Regions from separate parts of the Paenibacillus sp. FSL H8-0048 genome, predicted to be linked through region 4. Evidence: riboswitches for the same ligand, from Rfam matches in the RefSeq annotation. Region 4 holds a riboswitch; each other region holds the start of a gene.
The links. A riboswitch is a leader RNA that binds a small molecule or an ion and turns the genes downstream of it on or off. The one in region 4 is predicted to bind cyclic di-GMP.
Positions count from the first base shown of each region.

Region 1: another riboswitch for cyclic di-GMP. It lies ahead of NSU18_RS14430 (PA14 domain-containing protein); the one in region 4 lies ahead of NSU18_RS31310 (thiamine pyrophosphate-binding protein).
Region 2: another riboswitch for cyclic di-GMP. It lies ahead of NSU18_RS17155 (choice-of-anchor A family protein); the one in region 4 lies ahead of NSU18_RS31310 (thiamine pyrophosphate-binding protein).
Region 3: another riboswitch for cyclic di-GMP. It lies ahead of NSU18_RS17605 (anti-repressor SinI family protein); the one in region 4 lies ahead of NSU18_RS31310 (thiamine pyrophosphate-binding protein).

Region 1 is NZ_JBBODF010000001.1:3,404,523-3,409,877, reverse strand. It holds gene NSU18_RS14435 (sugar phosphate nucleotidyltransferase) at 840-2,213, shown strand; cyclic di-GMP riboswitch class I at 2,352-2,432, shown strand; gene NSU18_RS14430 (PA14 domain-containing protein) at 2,447-4,849, shown strand; gene NSU18_RS14425 (glycosyl hydrolase) at 5,044-5,355, shown strand, end outside.
Region 2 is NZ_JBBODF010000001.1:4,046,038-4,051,392, reverse strand. It holds gene NSU18_RS17170 (IS1182 family transposase) at 1-906, opposite strand, end outside; gene NSU18_RS17165 (ASCH domain-containing protein) at 1,421-1,843, shown strand; gene NSU18_RS17160 (hypothetical protein) at 2,220-2,597, opposite strand; cyclic di-GMP riboswitch class I at 3,346-3,438, shown strand; gene NSU18_RS17155 (choice-of-anchor A family protein) at 3,520-5,355, shown strand, end outside.
Region 3 is NZ_JBBODF010000001.1:4,148,289-4,153,643, reverse strand. It holds gene NSU18_RS17610 (2-oxoglutarate dehydrogenase E1 component) at 1-2,092, opposite strand, end outside; cyclic di-GMP riboswitch class I at 2,808-2,911, shown strand; gene NSU18_RS17605 (anti-repressor SinI family protein) at 2,946-3,089, shown strand; gene NSU18_RS17600 (helix-turn-helix domain-containing protein) at 3,236-3,568, opposite strand; gene NSU18_RS17595 (TasA family protein) at 3,866-4,456, opposite strand; gene NSU18_RS17590 (TasA family protein) at 4,496-5,092, opposite strand; gene sipW (signal peptidase I SipW) at 5,173-5,355, opposite strand, start outside.
Region 4 is NZ_JBBODF010000001.1:7,232,588-7,237,942, reverse strand. It holds gene NSU18_RS31320 (helix-turn-helix transcriptional regulator) at 1-837, shown strand, start outside; gene NSU18_RS31315 (methyl-accepting chemotaxis protein) at 911-2,161, shown strand; cyclic di-GMP riboswitch class I at 2,664-2,760, shown strand; gene NSU18_RS31310 (thiamine pyrophosphate-binding protein) at 2,877-4,520, shown strand; gene NSU18_RS31305 (carboxymuconolactone decarboxylase family protein) at 4,571-4,945, shown strand; gene NSU18_RS31300 (hypothetical protein) at 5,096-5,355, shown strand, end outside.

The DNA of each region.
Region 1 (5,355 bases), 3.8 Mb from region 4:
CGCGCGGCGAAATGAAGGGGATAAATCCCCTTGAATGGGCCGAAAGTGGGCCGCGCGGCAAAATGAAGGGGATAAATCCCCTTGAATGGGCCGAAAGTGGGCTGCGCGGAGAAATGAAGGGGATAAATCCCCTTGAATGGGCCGAAAGTGGGCCGCGCGGCGAAATGAAAGGGATAAATCCCTTTGAATGTGCCTAAAGTGGGCTACGCGGTGAAATGAGAGGGATAAATCCCTCTGAAGGTGCTTAAAGTTGGCTGGATGTGGAAATGAGGAGCACAAGTGCCCCTGATTTCTCGGATTCGAGCCAATTGGAGCAACTGAGCAGCATTTGTGTCCCGTACTTAAACTAACCAGCTTCTGCCGCCGCAAATTTGTGCGGCAAGCCCTTGGAACAAGAGTCTTGATTCCCGGTTTTGAATTCCGGTCTTGGAATTCTTGCTTTCTCTAGCCGCTAGGTCAGCGGCGACGCCTTGGAACAAGCGGCAGCCCGCTCCTATTGCCGCTACAACAAGCCGGCAATACCCGGATCTTTAGCCGGGAGCTTCGCCTGCGGGCGAAGCGGTTATGAAATCACAAGCCTGTTATGAAATGGAGCGGAGAGGAATTTTGGAGCTGTAGGAGCGTAGCGTCCGCCTAAAAGCTTTCCGCAGGAAAGCTCGCTTCGGAAGCATATGCTGTATTTGGATTTCTACCGCGAGGAGCGGTTTTAATCAGGAAATCCAAATTGGGCAGGGGCCGTAAGCCCAAAATTCCTTGCAGCGACCCTCATAACAGGCGGGGTTTTAACTTACAACCGCAATAAGAAATACCCAATAACAATACGATATGGAGGGTTCACTATGAAACTAGTACTTCTATCAGGCGGCTCAGGCAAGCGGCTCTGGCCGTTGTCCAATGATTCACGCTCCAAGCAATTTCTGAAGGTACTGGCAAGTCCGGCAGGTGAACCGGAATCAATGGTACAACGGGTATGGAGACAGCTGGAGGAGAATGGCATGGCCGGGTCCTCTTATCTGGCGACCGGACGCAGCCAGGTGGAGATGATCCAGAGCCAGCTCGGCAGCGGGGTGCCGATCATCGTGGAGCCGGAGCGGCGGGATACCTTCCCGGCCATTGCGCTGACGGCGGCCTATCTGTATTCCATCGCGGGAGTTTCCCCAAGCGAGACCGTGGCGATTCTGCCGGTGGACCCATACGTGGAATCCTCCTTTTTCGAAACGGTGCTGCAACTGGAGAACACTATGCTGGTGAGCGGAGCGAACCTGGCGCTGATGGGCGTAGTGCCCGAGCATGCTTCGGAGAAATACGGCTACATTATTCCAACGGGCGCAGATGCGGGAGCGAATGGTTATCTGCAGGTCAGCCACTTCCAGGAGAAGCCGGACCGTGTGCAGGCCGAGGAGCTGATCAGCCAGGGCGCGCTCTGGAACTGCGGGGTGTTCGCCTTCCGCCTGGGTTACCTGCTGGATATTCTGCAGCGCAAAGGGCTGCCGCTGAATTACGAGGAGCTGCAGAAGCAGTATAAGCTGCTGTCTTCCATCAGCTTCGATTATGAAGTGGTGGAGAAAGAGGAGAACATCGTCGTGCAGCCGTACGCAGGATTCTGGAAGGACCTGGGTACCTGGAACACCCTGACCGAGGAAATGACCAGCAACCATGTCGGCAAGGGCTTCGTAACGGCAGACTCCGAGGGCACCTCGCTCATTAACGAGCTGGATATTCCGATTACCGTGATCGGGGCGAAGGATCTGATTATCGCCGCCAGCCCGGACGGCATTCTGGTGACACACAAGACCGAGAGTCCGCGGATCAAGGAAGTGCTGAAGACCTTTGAACAAAGACCGATGTACGAGGAACGCCGCTGGGGCCACTACAAGGTGATCGACTATGTGAAATATGACGAGGGCAACGAGGTGCTGACCAAGCGGATTTTCATCAATGAGGGTAAGAATATCAGCTATCAGCTGCATCACAAACGCAGTGAAATCTGGACCTTCGTCAGCGGGGAAGCCAGCATAGTCATCAATGAGAAGATGCATACGGTGAAGGCGGGAGATGTGGTGCGGATACCGGAAGGGACCAAGCATGCCATTCTGGCTCTTACCGATGTGGAGTTCATTGAGGTGCAGACCGGGTCTGAGCTGGTAGAGGAAGACAACATCCGTATTACTCTGGACTGGGAGGATATAGCGCTACATCAGTTCATTTCGTAGGTCTAACTTATCTATTTAACCAATTGTTACAAAATCAAAACAGGTACTCGGAACTATTTATTCGGAGAAATTCGCGTTTGCTCTACAAAAAAATTGCATAAAGACGATAATTTACGGTAAGAGGGATTGATCCTTCCAAAACGACAAAGGCAAACCTGATCGAAAGACAGGGACGCAAAGCTATAGGGCCTTCGCAAGAGTGGCAGCCTGGCTACCGAAAGGAAGAGAATATTGTGAAAACTTACCGTAAGTCTCGTTTGCTCTGCGCTGTGCTGTCGCTGGCCGTGGTATGGTCTGCTGTACCTGTGGGACTGGGAATCGCCCCTTCCACCGTCAAGGCTGCCCCTTCTGAAGGAGCGCCGGTGAACCCTAACGCCTCAGCCGAGGCGGTCAAGCTGCTGAACAATCTGTATGAAATCTCGGGAAATGGAATCATTACAGGCCAGCATGACTATTTCGAGAGTCCGGATGAGCTGAGCAACAAGCTGAAGGGAACAAGCGGACAATACGCAGCACTGCATGGTTATGAGCTTGGAGCAATCGGTGGGCAGAGTGAGAGCGGAGTAGCTGCACAACGCAAAAATATCGTCTGGAGTGCGACGAACTGGTCCAGAGCAGGCGGCATTGTCGCTATGACCTTCCACCAGAATCTGCCGGGCACCAAGTACGAATGGTCCAATGTGCAGAAGTCAATCACCCAGGCGCAATTTAACAAATACGTAACCCCCGGAACACCAGAGTATAATGCGCTGATCACCGATCTGGATAAAGTAGCTGTCTCTCTGAAAAGCCTGCGGGATGCTAAGGTTCCGATCCTCTGGAGACCTTACCATGAAATGAACGGCGGCTGGTTCTGGTGGGGGAAGAAAGATAATTTTGCAGCATTGTGGAATATTATGTATGACCGGTTCGTGAACGTTCATCAGTTAAATAATCTGCTCTGGGTATGGAACCCGAATGCGCCGAATGCAAACTCCGATCCCTATCCACGGACTTATCCGGGTGCGGACAGAGTGGATGTGCTGGCGGCGGATATATACAATAATGACTACTTGAATAAATACCATGATGATCTGACCAGCCTGGCTGGCGGCAAGCCGATAGGCATCGGCGAGAACGGTGAAATGCCAAATATCTCGAAGCTGAAGCTGACCCAGCAGAATTATGTGTTTATGATGAACTGGGGCAAGATGCTCTACGAGAATAACAGCACAGCTACGATCAAGAATTTCATGAATGACAGCTACACACTGACCCGTGACCAATATAAGGCCTGGTCTGCTCCGGCGGCGGCTCCTAAGCCAACCGCAACGCCGACACCAACACCAACCGTAACACCGACACCAACTGCAACACCAACGCCGACGCCAACTGCAACGCCGACACCAACACCAACCGTAACACCGACGCCAACTGCAACGCCGACACCAACACCAACCGTAACACCGACGCCAACTGCAACGCCTACCGCAACACCTACCGTTGCGCCGAAGCCGGTCCCAACTCCCGGTGATACGGAGGGTAAGCCTGCCCAGAATGGCTTGCTTGGAGAATACTTCAAGAACATGACGCTCTCGGGGACACCGGTTATGGTCCGTAACGATGATGTCATCAGCTTCAATTGGCGTCAGGGTACCCCTAATGCCGCACTTGGAGTAGATTACTTCTCGATCCGCTGGACCGGCCAGATTAAGCCCGCTTACAGTGAGACTTATCAGTTCTATACTACATCGGATGACGGTATCCGCTTGTGGGTGAACGGCACAGCCGTCATTGACAGCTGGGTCAAGCAGAGCGGAACGGCCCGCACAGGAAGCATAGCCTTGACTGCCGGGCAACTGTACGACATCAAGGTAGAGTATTACGAGAATGCAGGCGATGCGAATGTTCATCTGATGTGGCAGAGTCCCAGCCAGGTGAAGGGAACCGTACCTGCAAGTGCGCTTTTCTCCAGGGCAGGCAACACATCCATACCTGCTCCGGCTGCAACCGCAGTACCGACCACGGTACCAGCAGCGACAGCAGCACCAGCGCAGACAGCAACGCCGGCACCAGTAACGACACCAATGCCAGCACCAACACTGACGCCATTACCGGCACCGACACCAACGCCAACACCGGTGCCAACGCCGACAGCGGCTCCTGTTCCCGTTCCTACTCCTACAGCAACACCGGTGGATCTGCCGGTAGAAGTCCCTGCTGCTAATGGATTGTACGCGGAATACTTCAATAACATGACGCTTTCGGGCGAACCCGCTGTAGTGCGTACCGATGCTGTGCTTGATTTCAACTGGCGCCAGGGCTCGCCGGATGCCGCTATCGGCATAGACTTCTTCTCTGTCCGCTGGAGCGGGAAGATTAAGCCGCTGTACACGGAGACTTATCAGTTCTATACCCATTCCGATGACGGTATCCGCGTACGGGTGAACGGTGAGCTTGTGATTGACAGCTGGGTGAAGCAGAGCGGCACTGAACGCATGGGCAGCATCAGCCTGACCGCAGGCGAGCTGTATGATATCCAGGTAGAGTATTATGAGAATCAAGGGGATGCAAAAGCGCGGCTGATGTGGCAGAGTCCGAGCCAGGCCAAGGGTACCGTTCCGGCAAGCGCGCTGTTCCTCCCGTCCGCTTCCTAAGCTCATAAGGTCCGCAGCTGTGTTCATCATTGGCGCTGTTACTGGTTAAGACGTTACAATTATAAATCCTGTAAGCCACACTCTTAATGGCCCTGCTTACCAGCAGGGCTACTAAGCTATAGAAAGGCAGACAATCCGGGTGGTATAACCTCAGGGTTCTGCCGGAGAAGTGTGGCTGGAGAAAGGAGATTACATTGAACACTTACCGTAAGTACAGGCTATATACAACTATTTTCCCTCTAATCCTTATCCTTTCATTACTTCCATGGGGGGAAGGGCGCAGTCTGCCCGCAGCCGCCAAGGTTACGGCACCTGCCGCCCCCGCTCCCATAAAGCCCATTAATCCTTCGGCCTCCAAGGAGGCTTCCGCACTGTTAAGCTATCTCAGTGATCTTAGCGGCAAGGGGATGATCTCCGGCCAGCATGATTACCTGGAGAGCCCCGATGAATTCAATAATAAGCTCCGCACAACAAGCGGCCGCTATGCGGTTCTGCATGGCTATGAG
Region 2 (5,355 bases), 3.2 Mb from region 4:
ACCCGGTCTTTGATGGAGACTGTAGGCCAAAATAAACTGGTTTTCGGTCCCGATCTGTAGATTATAACCTGGCTTCAGTTGGCCATTTCGCATGTGATCTTCTTTCATCCGCATAAACGTTGCCTCTGGATCGGTCTTGCTGAAACTGTTACGGTCCCCAAGCAGCTTTTGATATTGTTCGTACTTCTGCAGTCGAGGGAGCAAATCCTTACGCAACTTCCGAACCGTCTTTTTTAGGGGCGTGTCTTTCGGTTTTTCGGCAAGCTGAGCTTCAAGCTTTTGTACGGCTTGTTCGAGTTTCTCACTGTCCATTTCTGAACCCGTGCGGAGTTCAGCCAGATCTTTGCCCTGGTTCTTTTGTTCTTCCTGCTCTTCCGCTACGTCAATGTCAGCGAATAGGGCCTGTACCTTATCTTGCAGTTTCGCTTTGTGTTTGCTGACCGCTTTGCTCCAGACAAAGGTGTAGCGATTGGCATTCGCCTCAATCTTAGTGCCGTCCACAAAATAATGCTCCAGAGACACGTATTTTTCGTTAGCCAGAAACTGAAGCACGGCGGTAAATACCGTTTCGAGGACATTTCTCATCCGCTGGGAACGGAAGCGATTCAGCGTGCGGAAGTCGGGTCGCTGCCGTCCGGCCAGCCACATGAAGGGAATGTTCTCCCGGACCGCTTTGGCGATTTGGCGAGACGAATAGATTCGCTGAGTGTATGCGTAGATGATGACTTTGGTAAGCATTTTAGGATGGTAGCTGTCACGGCCGCCGCCGGGATAGGCCGCGTCAAAAATGGCGTTGTCCAGCCGGTTGACGGCAGCATTCACGACGCGAACGAGGTGATTTTTCGGGATATCTTCTTCCAGATCCATTGGCAAGCAAAGTTGGTCCATGGTATATTGAATGTACAAAGAAACCTCTCCTTTGAAATGGTTGTGTGGTAACTCCATTTTAACAAAAGAGAGGTTTCTTTGTGTGATTTTAGAAAGATTTGAAGAACCTTTTCCCGCTTAAACAGCGGAGAGGACGGAACGATTGTGGAAAAGCGGCAGCGGTCGCCTTGGTCTCCGGATTTTCACCGTTAAGGGGAATGAAAAAAATCTGGAGAGCACAGCGATTGGAACAACGGTCCGTTCGCGCAGCGTTCACCCAAGTGCTCACGTTGATCCTACTACAAAATAAAGAGCTGTCCCAAGCAGCCACTTCATGGCTTTTGGGACAGCCCCTTTTCTTGATCTTCAAACAGTTCAATATCAATTCTTCTAACCTGGACATGATTATATTTGACACCTAGCTTATATGTGGTATCCTCATTGAATAATTTTCATTTTTAATACCCCGTACTCTTGATCTAATTTGTTACCTATATTTTATCTGTCTTCCTTCTTAACTATTATTCTATCACCAGAGGAGGCAAGCTACATTATGAAATGCCTGACCATTCGCCAGCCGTGGGCCACGTTAATTGCGCTGGGAGAAAAACAAATCGAAACCCGGACCTGGCGGACTGCCTACCGGGGAGAGTTAGCCATTCATGCCGGGATGCAGGTGAATAAGGCGATCTGCCGGACGGAGCCGTATCAGTCGTTGCTGGCCCGTCATGGCTACACTGCGGACAATCTGCCAACCGGCAGGATCATTGCGGTCAGCCGCATTGCGGATTGCTGTGAGGTGACGCCGGAGCTGGCGCAGCAAGGCTGGCCGGACGGCAATGAATATATATTCGGCAATTATGCCGAAGGAAGGTATGCCTGGAAGCTGGAGGAGGTTGTTCCGCTGGTACATCCCATCCCTGCCAAGGGACGTCTGGGGTTCTGGGAATATCCTGTGCTGGAAGAGGAAATGTGAATTTTCTGACGGCATTGTTGAAGAAATAATGCTCCGGATTGGCTGTCAGCTGGTATAATTGGGATATTCGGCGGGGAATCTTCCTATATAAGTATATAAGGATAGTTGTGCTCTGAGGCGGTCTACCGCTGGAGAGGGGCAGGAATGCCGGGAAGGAGCGTATGCATAATAGATGGGAAGCCTTCTAATTGCATGGCTTTGTATGCTTTGTTTGTTTCTTGCGTTCAGGGATCAGGTAAGCCGTAGAATCCTGTACCCGGTAGCTGTGGTGGTTATATGCGGCACGCTCGGGTATTGGACGTTGTTAATGTAACCGCATCCGGGTGATCATTTAATGCAGAAGTCTGCCGCTTGCGGCAGGCTTCTTTTGTTAACCTTACTTCGAACCGCCGCCCTGCTCCGTCTTCTCCATACCCAGATATCTCCGCATATGCAGAGTGGCCTGGGCGGCAATCACATCATCCAGCAGCAGCATCCGCTCGTGATAACCTCTGCAGACGAATCTGGCTTCAACGCCCGCCTCCAGCCGCTGCTGTTCATAGACCTTCAGACCACGGGCGCGCATCCCGGCACGAATCTCCCGCAGATCGGCAGAAGCGGCATGGACGGCCCTCTGGATCACCTCCAGATAAGGCGCGGGCGTGCGCAGCTCTGAGGATATAGCAGAAGCATCGCGCTCAAAGGCGGATAGTATAAGCGGCAGCAAAATATAGGATTTGACCAGCAGGTTATCCTGACTCTCTGCTCTATGCATCTCTCTCAACCCCTCGAAGAGAACGTATATTCGCATTGTAACTCATTTTTCAAAAAATAATCAATGGGTTTAATAAATTACTCAAATAATGTGATTTTTTTCGCAATAAAATAAAACGAATTATTATATATTAAAATTGAAATAATAAAGATTGAAAAATAAATCAGCTCAAAGGAGAATGGCAATGAGTCATGAAGGAAGTCTCCGCCGTGGTTTGGTATTCGGGATTATTCTAAGTGTTCCGCTCTGGGTATCGATGATTGGCTGGGTTCAGCTGTTCGGGTCTGCCTAGGCGACATTTTTATTCAAAATATATGAATTCTATTAGCAGGTGTCGTCCTTATGGGCGGCACTTTTTTTCAGTTGAGATGCCTATAAATAGGTAAAATTGCTTTGAACAGGAGCAGATGATGAGTGGAGCTGGGCTGAGGGTGATGAAATAGGACAAATGCATCAAATTTTAATAATATAAATTGATACAATTGTAGAGAGAAGAGATAAACGGCTACAGCCGATTCTCTGATTTCTCGACTTTTTTCGTCAGCAGATAAACAAGAGACTCGCCCGTTAAGCCTTATGGTACAAGGGTTCAATAAGAAATCATTGCGAAAATAATTTCAAAAAATATACTGGGAATGGATTGACAATAGGGTGGGGGAGCGGATAAACTAAAATTAGTACAAAAGTAACAAATGTCATAGACTCAACCATGAATTTACATAAGCGAATCTCAATTTCATACCGAAATCATGTACAAACGCAAACCGTATCGAAAGAACGGGACGCAAAGTCAGGAATCTACTGTCTCTAAAGTTGAGGCTAGGGTCGTCCGGCCGCCGTGAAGCTAACCCTTCGTGGCGGTCTTTTTGTTGTTATAGTCGCGTGACAGATTCATAGAATAGTAACTAGGAGGTGTGGACTATTGAAAAAAAGAGTACGTAAAACAGCCGCCATCATTATGGCGGGCCTATTGACTTTATCCAGTGCCTTTACATGGGGGACGGATGTTAGAGCAGCTTCAGGGGTGCCGTATACGCCAACACCGGTTTTAGGAGTTGCAGGGAATTTTAATGCTTTTATTTTCGGGGATTTTGTGCAAGGCAATGATCAGATTGAAGGCCGCCTGGCAGCGGCAGGGAACATTACCCTCACCGGAGGCTACGGAGTAGCCAGAGCATACAGGGATGCTGCTCCGACGGATGTACTTGTGGCCGGTAAGGATTTTGTACATTCGGGCAGCGGAGAGATCTATGGAAATGTGGTATTTGGGAATAGCTTTACAGCCAATGAGCCTAGTGTCAGCATTAAAGGCGGGAAGAAAAATGCCAGCCCGATTGATTTTGCAGCCGAGCAGCAGATGCTGATCTCCCGATCCACAGAGTATGGAGCCTTAGCCGGCACGAATGAGATTGGCGATAATCATTATGGGCAGCTTACAATCAATGCACCGGATGCCTTCAATGTCGTTCATCTGGATGCCGCTACTCTGGCAAAAACGAATTACATCCAATTCAATATTGCCCCGAACGCAACGTTGATTATTAATATTAGCGGGTCTACAGTCAATGTGCCAAGTTTTGCAATGAATAATGGCAGGGCCAGTCAAGTATTGTTCAACTTTTACGAGGCTTCTGAGGTGAATATCGAGTATACGTCCTTCTACGGGACGATTCTCGCACCCAGAGCGGATATTCATTATAAGGGAGCAGAGCTGTACGGGACCCTGATTGCAAAATCTTTTAGCGGCGGTGTTGAGATGCACCTTGGAATGTACGAGGGAGAGGGGCCGCCGCCGAGTCCGACGCCGACCGTAACGCCGACACCCACAGTGACACCAACGCCGACGGTAACGCCAACACCCACAGTGAAACCAACACCAACGGTAACGCCGACACCCACAGTGAAACCAACGCCGATGGTAACACCAACACCAACAGTGACACCAACACCAACGGTAACGCCAACACCCACAGTGACACCAACGGTAACGCCAACACCTACAGTAAAACCAACACCGACTCCAACTGTGAAGCCTACACCGACTATAAAACCTTCACCTACACCTCTGTGCACCCCAACTCCAAAGCCAACCGTGAAGCCGACGCCAACGCCGACCGTGAAGCCGACGCCAACGCCGACTGTGAAGCCGACGCCAACGCCGACTGTGAAGCCGACACCAACGCCGACTGTGAAGCCGACGCCAACACCAACAGTGAAGCCGACGCCAACGCCGACTGTGAAGCCGACACCAACGCCGACTGTGAAGCCGACGCCAACGCCGACCGTGAAGCCGACGCCAACACCGACAGTGAAGCCGACGCCAACGCCGACAGTGAAGCCGACGCCAACGCCGACAGTGAAGCCGACGCCAACGCCGACCGTGAAGCCGACACCAACGCCAACAGTGAAGCCGACACCAACGCCGACAGTGAAGCCGACGCCAACGCCAACGGCAGTGCCAACACCGACGCCAACGGCAGTGCCAACACCGACGCCAACAGCAGTACCGACACCGACGCCAACGGCAGTGCCAACACCGACGCCAACGGCAGTGCCAACACCGACGCCGACAGCAGTACCGACACCAACGCCAACGGCAGTACCAACACCGACGCCGACAGCAGTACCAACACCGACGCCGACAGCAGAGCCGACACCAACGCCAACGGCAGTGCCAACACCGACGCCAACGGCAGGACCGACACCAACGCCGACAGCAGTGTCAACACCGACACCAACGGCAGTACCGACACCGACA
Region 3 (5,355 bases), 3.1 Mb from region 4:
CGGCATTGGCGAAGTCTCCGTATTGAGCTTCCCAGATAACGAAAGTCTCCGGTGCGAACACATTATAACCATATTCGAAGCCAAGGACAGAGGCCTCGGACAGCGGACTGTTGTAGACGCCGAAGGAAGCGCCGGCATCACTCAGCTGATGCAGTGGAGCATAGAGTTCCCCGTTCTCGCTGTCGTGCAGCACCAGATGGCGGTGGGCGAAGGTGCCGCGCTGTGCATCCTGTCCGCTGAGGCGGATCGGCGTGCCGTCCTTCAGGATCGTAGCGAAGGCAAGTGTCTCTGCCAGCGCCCAGTCTACCCGCTCTCCGTCATTCAGTGCATCCTTGCGGCGCTGCAGAATCCGTTCCAGCTTCGGATAGACCTTGAAGCCGGCCGGTACGCGCAGCAGCTCGCGGTTAATCTCCTGCAGACCGGCCAGAGGGAAGGCTGTAGGACGCTGCTGGAGACTATCGTTATCCAGCGCGACGACGGTCTTAGACTCCGCATTCTTTTGCTTGCCTTCCTTCATCTGGTCGAAGGCCTGCTGAAGGACACTCTCAGCCTCGGCAATCATGTTCTTCACATCATCGGCAGTGACCACCTTCTCGCGTTGAAGACGCTCCGCATAGGAGCGGTAGACGGTAGGGTGGTTGCGCACTTTGCCGTACACAATCGGTTGAGTTGTCTCGGGATCATCCATTTCATTATGCCCGTGGCGGCGGTAGCCGATCAGATCAATCAGGAAGTCCTTCTTGAACATATGGCGGTAAGCACTGGCCAGACGGACAGCGGCAATACAGGCTTCCGGGTCATCGGCATTGACGTGCACGACCGGAATCTCATACCCTTTGGCCAGGTCGCTGGCATAATGGGTGGAGCGGGAGTCCTCGCTCTCTGTGGTGAAGCCGATCCGGTTATTGACGATAATATGCACGGTACCGCCATTCTGATAACCCTGCAATTTGCCGATATTAAGCGTCTCAGCGACAATACCTTCGCCAGGGAAGGCGGCATCGCCGTGCATCAGCACAGCCATAGCCTTGCTTGTGTTCAGCTTAGGCAGTCCCGGAGCATTGCGCTCTTCCTGTGCGGCGCGTGTGAAGCCCTCGACGACAGGATTGACAAATTCAAGATGGCTCGGGTTATTGGCCAGCGTGATCCGGGTGCGAACGGTCTCGCCTTCGCGGACGGCGCGGTCAGCCCCGAGATGATACTTCACATCACCGCTCCAGCCGTAGGTCACACCCATAGAGCCTTCCGAAGGGAACAGCTCTTTGTTCGGCGAGTGATGGAATTCCGAGAAAATAATATCATAGGGCTTGCCCAGAATATGAGCCAGCACATTAAGTCTTCCGCGGTGGGCCATGCCCATCAGGATATGCTCTGCGCCGTCATGCGCGGCGGCCCGCACAATCTCATCCAGCATCGGCACGAGGGCATCATTGCCCTCCAGGCTGAACCGTTTCTGCCCGACGAAGGTCTTGTGCAGGAAGGTCTCGAAATGCTCCACCTGAACCAGCCGCTTCAGCAGCTCCTTGCGCTCTGTATTATTCAGCGGGGCAGGGGAGGTCATTGATTCCGCCTGGCTGTTGAGCCAGCGCAGCTCGCGTTCATCGTGTACATGCCCGAATTCATAGGCAATGGTCTGGGTATAGGCCTGACGCATTCTATGGACGGCATCCATCGCGGTATGCACATCCGCAGGGGCATTATCCCAGATCAGCGAAGCAGGCAGAGCATTAAGATCCTCGCGGGTAAGCTCGTAGGTCTCCAGCTCCAGCCATTTGGCCATCGGGTTCGTGCTGCGCTCCAGCGGATCAATGTCTGCAGCCATATGGCCATATATTCGAATATTTGCGATCAGCTTCGAGGCCTTGACAGCCTTCTTGAGCCACTGCGCATCTGCTGATACGGCAGGCCTTGGAGCCCTCTCGGCATCGGGTGCCAGCGGAGGGGGACCGGATACGGTGAAGAGATCGCGGTAATGTTGTTCAACAGAAGAGGGGTCCTTGACAAATTGCTCATATCTTTCTTGGATGTAGCCCAGGTTGGGGCCGTAGTATTTGCTCCATACTGTGTCGTTATAGGGCTCTTTGACTGCCATGAATAGGTCCTCCTAACGGATAAACTCCACGCGGGGCATCCAGTGTGCCACTTGGCGGAGCTGCAAATGTTTGCGGTTTCATTCTCACCTTATTGTGCTACTTTCCGGCGGGGTAAATCAATTCATACTTTCGGTCAATCCGTTCGCAATTTGGCATGATTCATTACAGTATTCATACGGAACTATCATAAATAGGCATTAATCATGTATTTTAATTGAACAAATTGATTTTTATGCTTTGGGATTGGCCGTGACTCCAGAGAAGTTTTGGACCTCCGGCCGCTGTTGTCTGCAGATTTCTTGATTTTATCCCGTTGTTAACGGTTGAAATCCGCAGACAAAGGCGGTCGCTACCGCTCCTCCAGTTCCAAAATTCCCCTCCGCCACTTTTTCCTTAACTTAAATTTTCAACAAGTTCAATCCATATCACTGTCCGTAATCCATACAAATGGGTAATTGTCTCTATGCGATGTTGCGCGCAGCGGTAAGGCGGAGCAGTTAGAGTTCCCTTTAGTATATTTAAACTATTACCTAGGGTTTGAACTTGGAACTGGAAATATTTATACAAGCCACTGGCAATATTAGCTAAGTTTCCTCACATTTTATCATAAAAAAATTCCAGAAAACGACACACTAATCGCGCATGATCTTGTATAATGTTATTGCGGAGAACGGTTTCATCGATTCTTGCCAGATCCTTTCATGATGGAAAGGGTCCAGTAAAAGGTAAACCTGCCGAAAGACAGGGGCACAAAGTCTCGGATCTAAAGTAGAGATACTACAAAGTAGCAATACTACTATGATGGCCGGACTGCCTGGGGACGCGAAAATTCTAGGAGGAGATTTCTTGGATATGTCCAACCAGGGGAATGACGAGCTGCAGGCAGTAGATCTGGATTTAGAATGGGTGCACTTGCTGATGTCTGCCAAGCAGGCGGGGATCGCGGCGGAGGAGATCCGCCGGTTTCTAAGTGAGAAGGCGCTCCAGGCGATGTAAGGACGGTCATCATTGCTGCGATACATACAGAAAAGGCACAGCGCCCGGTACGCTGTGCCTTTTCTGTATGCCGCTTGAAAGCATGCCTTCGCCGAAGGCGGCCTCCCTGCCGTGCGGAGTCTTCCCTGTGACATACAATGCTGCGTTTAATTGTCCTTTTGTTCCATCCGCCATTTCTGGTAATCAAGGAATTCCTTGAATTCACGTTTGCTTATACCGGAGGCCATGGCCTCCTGAACCAGCCGGAACCATTCCCCGTCCAGAGCCTGTTCTTCCGTCTCTGCCAGTCCGCCATACAGCAGTGCATGAATGGATACCTGAAGCGCGTCAGCGATTTTTTCGATGAATTGAATGGAGGGGTTGGATTGAATATTGCGTTCTACATTACTGAGATATGATTTCGCCACATCAGCCTTATCCGCAAGCTCGGATAGCGAATAGCCCTTCTCCAGCCGGAGTTTGTGGATGCGGCCTCCCATAGTATCTGACACGATTACAACGCCCTCCGTACTTTTTATTAAAAGATAAGAAGTGATATGCTTCGCGCTATATCCTTATCTTTCTCACTGAAACGGTACCGCCCTCATAGAAAGGCAAAGCCGTTTTCACTTGTCAGTATAACAAAAAACCGCAAATCGGACAAAAATCATTAAGCCCGGCAGCCTGGGAAAAGGAAACGGCACACCCGGCCCGGTTGGGGGAAGGATGTGCCGTCTTGCTGAAACGGTATCGTCCTTTCAAAGGACGGCAAAGCCGTTTTCCACTTGAGTGTTGACTTACTTGGCCTCTCCCAGTCCTTGAAGTGCATCGAAGGTCCAGTTCAGAGCTAGGCCGTCACCCTGGAAAATGTTCTGATCTTGGCTGTTGTCTACGAACTCGAAGGCGATCTTAAAGGTCTTGGACCCGGCTGCGGCAATCCCTCCTGGCAGTACACCTGCTGCTACGAGATCGTAGCTGGGGGTGTTCTTCAGATCCTTCAGGGAGATCTCGGACAGCACATGACCGCTTAGTGAACCGCCGGTGTACGTGTTATCGAGAAGCTTGACCTTGAAGTGGTCTCCGAGATCCTGGCCCGCGTTATCGCCCTTGGCATCGGTTACGGTGTAAGTGGTGGCCAGCTTGAGGAATTTGATATCCAGTGTGCCGTCATTGGACAAGGTGAAGGTGCGGACGGTGTAGTCTCCCGGCTTCAGATTCGTCAACGCTACCGGAGTATTGAAGGAAGAGCCGAGCTTCAGCGTACCTGCGGCGAAGGTTGCCGTGCTGGTGGCTGTGGAGCTGAAGTAAGCGAAGGTGCCCCCGCCGATTAAAGACAAGCCCAGTGCCGCCGATGCTACGCCAAGACCCAATGTTTTTTTGATACCCATGATTGATTTCCTCCTCGAATGGTTTGTTTTGCCCTGAAATTATTTGAGACTGCCTTTTTCCTGGTTGGCTTCAAAATTCAGCGTCAGCGCAAGCGTATCGCCCTGATAATAGTTCTGCGGCTGGAGGGTCTCCTTGAAGGCGAATTGAATGGTCAGGTCATCCGAGGTACCGGCTTTGATGCCGGATTTCTCTCCGCCTAAGATTGCTCCGAGAATTCCCCGGGCCACCAGATCGGGACTCTCCTTCTCCAGATCGGCCAGCGAGATGACCAGAAGCGGTGATTCCTTTTTATCCTTGTTTACTAGGAAGGTCACAATAATATCATCCTTGAAATTATGCGTACCGTTATCACCTTGGGCGTCTGTAATGGCGGACGAGGTGCGCAGTACCACTTTGGGAATATTGAGCGTTCCGTCATTTTTGAGCTTGAAGTCCCGTAAGACTGTATCTCCCGGCTTGAGATTACTGAGATTAACAATGACAGAGGGATCAGATTTCAATGATAGGGTTCCGTTGTTAAAAGAAGCTGAAGAAGTAGAGGTACTGCTGAAGTAAGCGAAGGTACCTCCGCCGACCAGGGTTAAGCCTAATGCTGCCGATACAACGCCGAGACCTAATGTTTTTTTGACGTTCATTTGTTCATCCCTCTCTTATGAGTCTGCTTTGTAGAGCTGTATTGTGGCTCCGCGTTTCGTAAACGGGAGAGGACAATCGATCATTGGACGAGGTCAGTCAGACTATCCGGCCCGCCTCCGCTGGCTGCGGATGAAGCCACGTTCTTCTTTTCCAGTGCCGCAACGGCCTTCCAGGAAGAATACAGCGCGTAGAGGAGCAGAAGCAGCCCGGGAATAATCATCAGCACTACGCTGCCGGCTTTGGAGACTGCGAAGCTCATGGC
Region 4 (5,355 bases):
GAGGCACTCAGCTTCTCCGGCATCCCCGTGCTGGCGGAGCGCGGCCGAGAAGGCGGCTGGAAGCTGGCTGAAGGCTACCGGAATTCCCTGAGCGGAATGAACACCAAGGAGATTGCCGCGCTGCTGGTGCCCGCCGATCCGGCGATTCTGAACGCGCTGGGCATTCAGGAGGAGTTCTCCTCAGCATCCCGCAAGCTGCAGGCCGCTGCTACCAGGCAGCCCCTCACCCCCTTCAGCTTCCTCAGCCAGCGGATTCACATCGACGGAGCCGGGTGGCATCCCTCCGGGGAGACCTATCCCTGCCTGCCCGCTTTGCAGGGAGCCTTATGGGAGAACCGCAAGGTGATCATCACCTATCTGCGCGGGGAGGACGCTGCCGAGCGGCTGGTTGCACCGCTGGGGCTTGTAGTCAAGCGCGGCGTCTGGTATTTGGCCGCCGGACATGACAGTGAGCTGAGGACATACCGGGTCTCCAGAATCACTGAGGCCAAAGTCACAGAGGAGTCCTTTGAGCGGCCGGAGGATTTCGTCCTGTCTGAGTACTGGGAGACCTCCACCGCTGCGTTCAAGTCTGCCTTGCCCCGGTACCCCGCCAGCCTGCTTGTCAGGGACCGCACAATGAAAGAGCTGCAGAAGGAGCGTTACGTCACCCTGATGCACCAGGAGCCTTCTGAGGCCCCAGGCTGGATTAGGGCCGAGGCCGAGTTCAACACGCCGGAGTCTGCGAGCCGGATCATCCTGTCCCTGGGTCAGGGCATCAAGGTAACGGCACCGCCTGAGCTTGCGGATACGGTTGCTTCAGCTCTGCGTGAAGCGGCAGCATTATACGATTTTTAATAATAGACCAAATGCACTAGTATCCCCTATAATATTACAATACACATTATTATTTATAGGGGGACTCTACATTATGGACTGGATGAACAAGCTTCCATTGAAACAAAAAATCGTCACCGGATGTTACCTGGTTGCCGCTTTATTCGCTGTCCCTGTCTTAATCACACTAATACTGATGGACAGGCTGCTCATCGGCATTATTCTTGTCGCCGTCCTGGCAGCGCTGACTTACCCGCTTGCGCGCTTCATTGAGAGAACGCTTACATCTTCATTTGAGGATATCTCCAATGTGACGCACACGATTGCCAAAGGCGACTTCACCAGCCGTGCCGACGAGAATGGCTCGATGGGTGACATTAGCCGCTCGTTCAACACCATGATTGACAAGCTCAAAAAAATCCTCACCGATGCCTCACAGATTACCCGTCAGGTTATGGACGCCAGCCGCGGGATTGAAGACAAGAATCAGAACCTGAAATTTGTAATGGCTCAGGTGGCCTCCTCCTCCAATGAGCTGGCTCTGGGTGCTAACGAAATCTCGGTGGATATCGCTGATATGACCGAATCGATCAAGGATATCGAAATCAAAGTCTCCAATTATACGAACTCCACTAAAGAAATGAATAGAAGATCTGTACATACGCTGGAATTGGTTGAACAGGGACGGCAATCCGTGGATACCCAAGCCGAAGGCATGCGTAAGAACATCCAGGCTACCCAAAAGGTGGCGGATACGATCGAAGCCCTATCACAGAACGCACGCGGCATTACGATGATAACCAAGACAATTACCGAAATTGCCGAACAGACCAATCTGCTGTCGCTCAATGCTTCCATTGAAGCTGCCCGTGCAGGTGAGCATGGCCGCGGGTTCGCAGTTGTTGCCCAGGAGGTCCGCAAGCTGGCCGAGGAATCCACCGCTTCCACCAAAGAGGTGTTCGGACTGGTCCGCAGCATTGAAGCGGATATCAAGCAGGCCATCGATAATATCGCCATTAACGAAGAGGTCGTTCAGGTACAGAATGAAATGATAACGGAAACGGCTAACATCTTTGCTCAAATTGTGCATAGTGTCCAATACATAACCGAACAGATCGCTTCCTTCTCCGCAGAGAGTGACCTTATGCTGGAGAGCGCGCTCAAGATCTCCGGCGCGATCGAGAATATCTCAGCCATCACCCAGGAGACCGCCGCAGGGACCGAAGAGGTATCTGCCGCAATGAACGAACAGATTCACGCGCTGCAATCCGTGGCTGAAGAGACAGAGAAGATGACCTCCGCCGTCTTTAATCTGCAAAAAACGATTCATATTTTCAAATTCTAGCTTCGGTACAAAGAGACACGCCTGCGGGATTTTCTGCGGGTGGTGTCTCTTTTTCTCTGGCCAAACTAAGATTGTTATGTAATATTCACAAATTGTTGAAATTGTGCATAAGGGTAAAAAGCATGCTTTGCACTTCTTTACTATAGTCGTTCTATTGTCTTAGCTTGTCTATAAGCCAACATCTCACCTGTCCATTACTTAAGTCCTATCATCGAATCTTTAAGTGCTGTATATCTAGTGAATTCTTAACATTTTGCAGTAACTCAGGATTACAATAAGTCTTTGTACTTACTATTAATAATAATAGCCCAGAATTCTCATTTGCATTTTAAGACTTTAGTCTTCCAGGGACAACCATTTTCAAAAGTTTGAAATTCCAAATATTCAGCCCTTTTTATTCCTGAATATTCGGCAAATTCCGAGTTTCTTCTCGCAGGGGTTATTGACAAAAGAGCAGCAAGGAATATATTGTAAAGGAAAATTCTCCACAGATTGATTTATAACCGCATACCGGCAAAATTCACCGAAAGGGAATGACGCAAAGCCATGGATCTACAGTCTCATTTCTGAAGTGGGATCATGACAGCCAGGTTGCTGAAAAACTGTGAACGCCTTAGGTTTCGCGTTTGATTATGGTGATTCGTGCAACAGACCTGTGCTCCAATGTTGAGTACAGGTTTTCTATTGCTGACTTATACAAATAACAACATGCGGGGTGGATGTTCTGAAGACAGTTGCAGATTATATGGCGGAAGCTTTACGCAATCTGGGAGTCACTCATTCTTTTGGTATCATAGGCAAGTCTATTTGCCCCATCGCTTTGAAAATGGTCGACTATGGCATAGAGTTCATCCCCGGCCGGCACGAATCCAGCTCCGGCTTCGCCGCCGGCGGTTACGCTCTAAAGACCGGCAGCCTCGGGGTAGCCTTCGGCACCTCCGGTCCGGGCGGAACGAATCTGCTCACCGCAGCAGCGCATGCCAAGGCCAATAATCTTCCCGTCCTCTTCATCACCGGCCATCAGTCCATCAAGGAGCTGGGCATTCCCCAATGTCAGGATTCCACTTCCTATCTGGCTGATTTGGCGGATATGTTCCGGCCGGCCACCCTCTTCAGCAAGCTCGTAGAACGCGGCGATCACTTCAGCACGATTTTCAACCATGCCCTATCCATCGCCCTCGGTGACCGGAAAGGTCCGGTCCATCTCTGCATTCCGTTTGAGGTGCAGACAGAGCGGCTCGCGGAATGCCGGATTGTTCTGCCGCAGCGCGAGGGACTGGTCAGTTATCAGAACTATGACCGGGTCATCTCGGCGATTAATCAATCCGCCCGCCCTCTGATCATTGCCGGTAAAGGCGTTAACCGCTCCGGGGCGCATCAGGAACTGGTGCAGTTGGCCGAAACCTTCAACATTCCTGTAGTCACCTCTCCAGGCGGCAAAGGCGCCATAGCTTATGATCACCCTCTCTATCACGGTCCTGTCGGTGTTGGAGGCTCGTCGCACGGCGATGAATTGCTGAACAACAGCGACCTGTTCATTGTTCTGGGCTCCCGTCTCAGCGACATGACCATCTGCAACCTGAAGCCGGAGAATCATCCGCAGCAGCTGATTCAGTTCGACGTAGATCCAACCTTTGTCGGCAAAATCCTCACCTCGTCCACCATCGCTGTCGGCGGAGACTTAAGGGACAACCTGGCGCTGTATCTTCAGAAGCTGGACCCCTCAACAGTCACCAAGCATGAAATTACTATCTCCAATGATTACAATGACGAGCTGCCCGTGCTGGCGGGACTATCTCTGGCTTCGGTAATGAGCACGATGAGCGAACTAATCCCCTACAACAGCAGCGTGTTCGTAGATGATGGCAGCCATGGCTTCAATGCGGTGAAATGGTTCAATGTCCGCAGGCCCGGCAGCTTCATATTCGATGCCTACTTTGCCTGCATGGGCAATTCAATTGGCATGGCCATCGGCGCCAAGGCAGCCTCTCCCGGGGAGACCGTCTTCTGTATAACCGGTGACGGCTGTTTTATGATGCTAGGAGCTGAAATAAACACGGCCGTTTGCAAGGATATTCCGGTGATTTTCATCGTGGTGAACAATATGCAGCTGGATATGGCGCTCAAGGGCATGGAGAAAACGACCGGCCGGATTGACGGTACGATCTTCGAGGTTCCGATGGATGCTGTGAAATTCGCCGAATCGCTGGGTGCAGCCGGCTTCCGCTGTGAGACGCAGGAGGAGTTCGCCGCCGCAATCCGCGAGGCTATCGCACTTAACAAGACCTCTGTCATTGAGCTGCTGACTGACCGTGATGAGATGCCTCCTACGGCTCACCGCACGCTGGATCTTACGTAAGAAGCCGCATTCGCTTACTTTTTCTAACCTACTATCAGGAGGCCAAAAGCATGAACAAGAACAGCGGACTCGAACATTTCACTGATCTCTCAGGAGATTACGGGGCCAAAGCCCTGGCTCCGATTAAAGAGCATTTTCCGGAATTAGCCGAGTATATTATGGGCAATGCCTATGGTGATATTTTTCAGCGGACCACGATTGGCTCTGACTGGAAGGAGATCGCGGTGATCTCGTCTCTGATTACGATGGGGCAATATGAGCAGCTAGGGGTTCATTATGTAATGGCACTTCGCGTTGGCATGACCGTCGATCAGATTAAGGGGGTGCTGCTGCATCTCACTCCTTGCGTTGGTGCCCCCCGGGTGATTTCGGCCTTTAATGTGCTGCTGGATACCCTGGAAGAGATTAAAGAAAAATCTTCATAAATCTACAATTTTCGACTTTTGATTGCACATTTCAACATGATCTGGTTATAATGAAGGCAAAATATCCCAAATCAAATGCGATTTTGTCGAATGGAGTCGCTGGAATGATGGTTTGGAGGTATTACAAATTACACTTAGGGAGAGATCAACATGGGACAATTTATTCTGAAGACAGACACTGCGAAGAAAGTAATCAATATTGAGCTGGAGGGAACCTTTTCTAACGAGGACGGACTCAAATCTATACAGGCTTACCAGCAGACCATTAACCCGATCAGCCCTGCTGAATATGCATTAGAAATCGACTGCCGCAAGCTGAATGTAACGGCTCCTGATGTTGTACCGCTGCTTGAAGGCTGCTTCATCATGTTCAAGGCTGACGGCTTCCAGAAGGTGAGTCTGACCCTGGA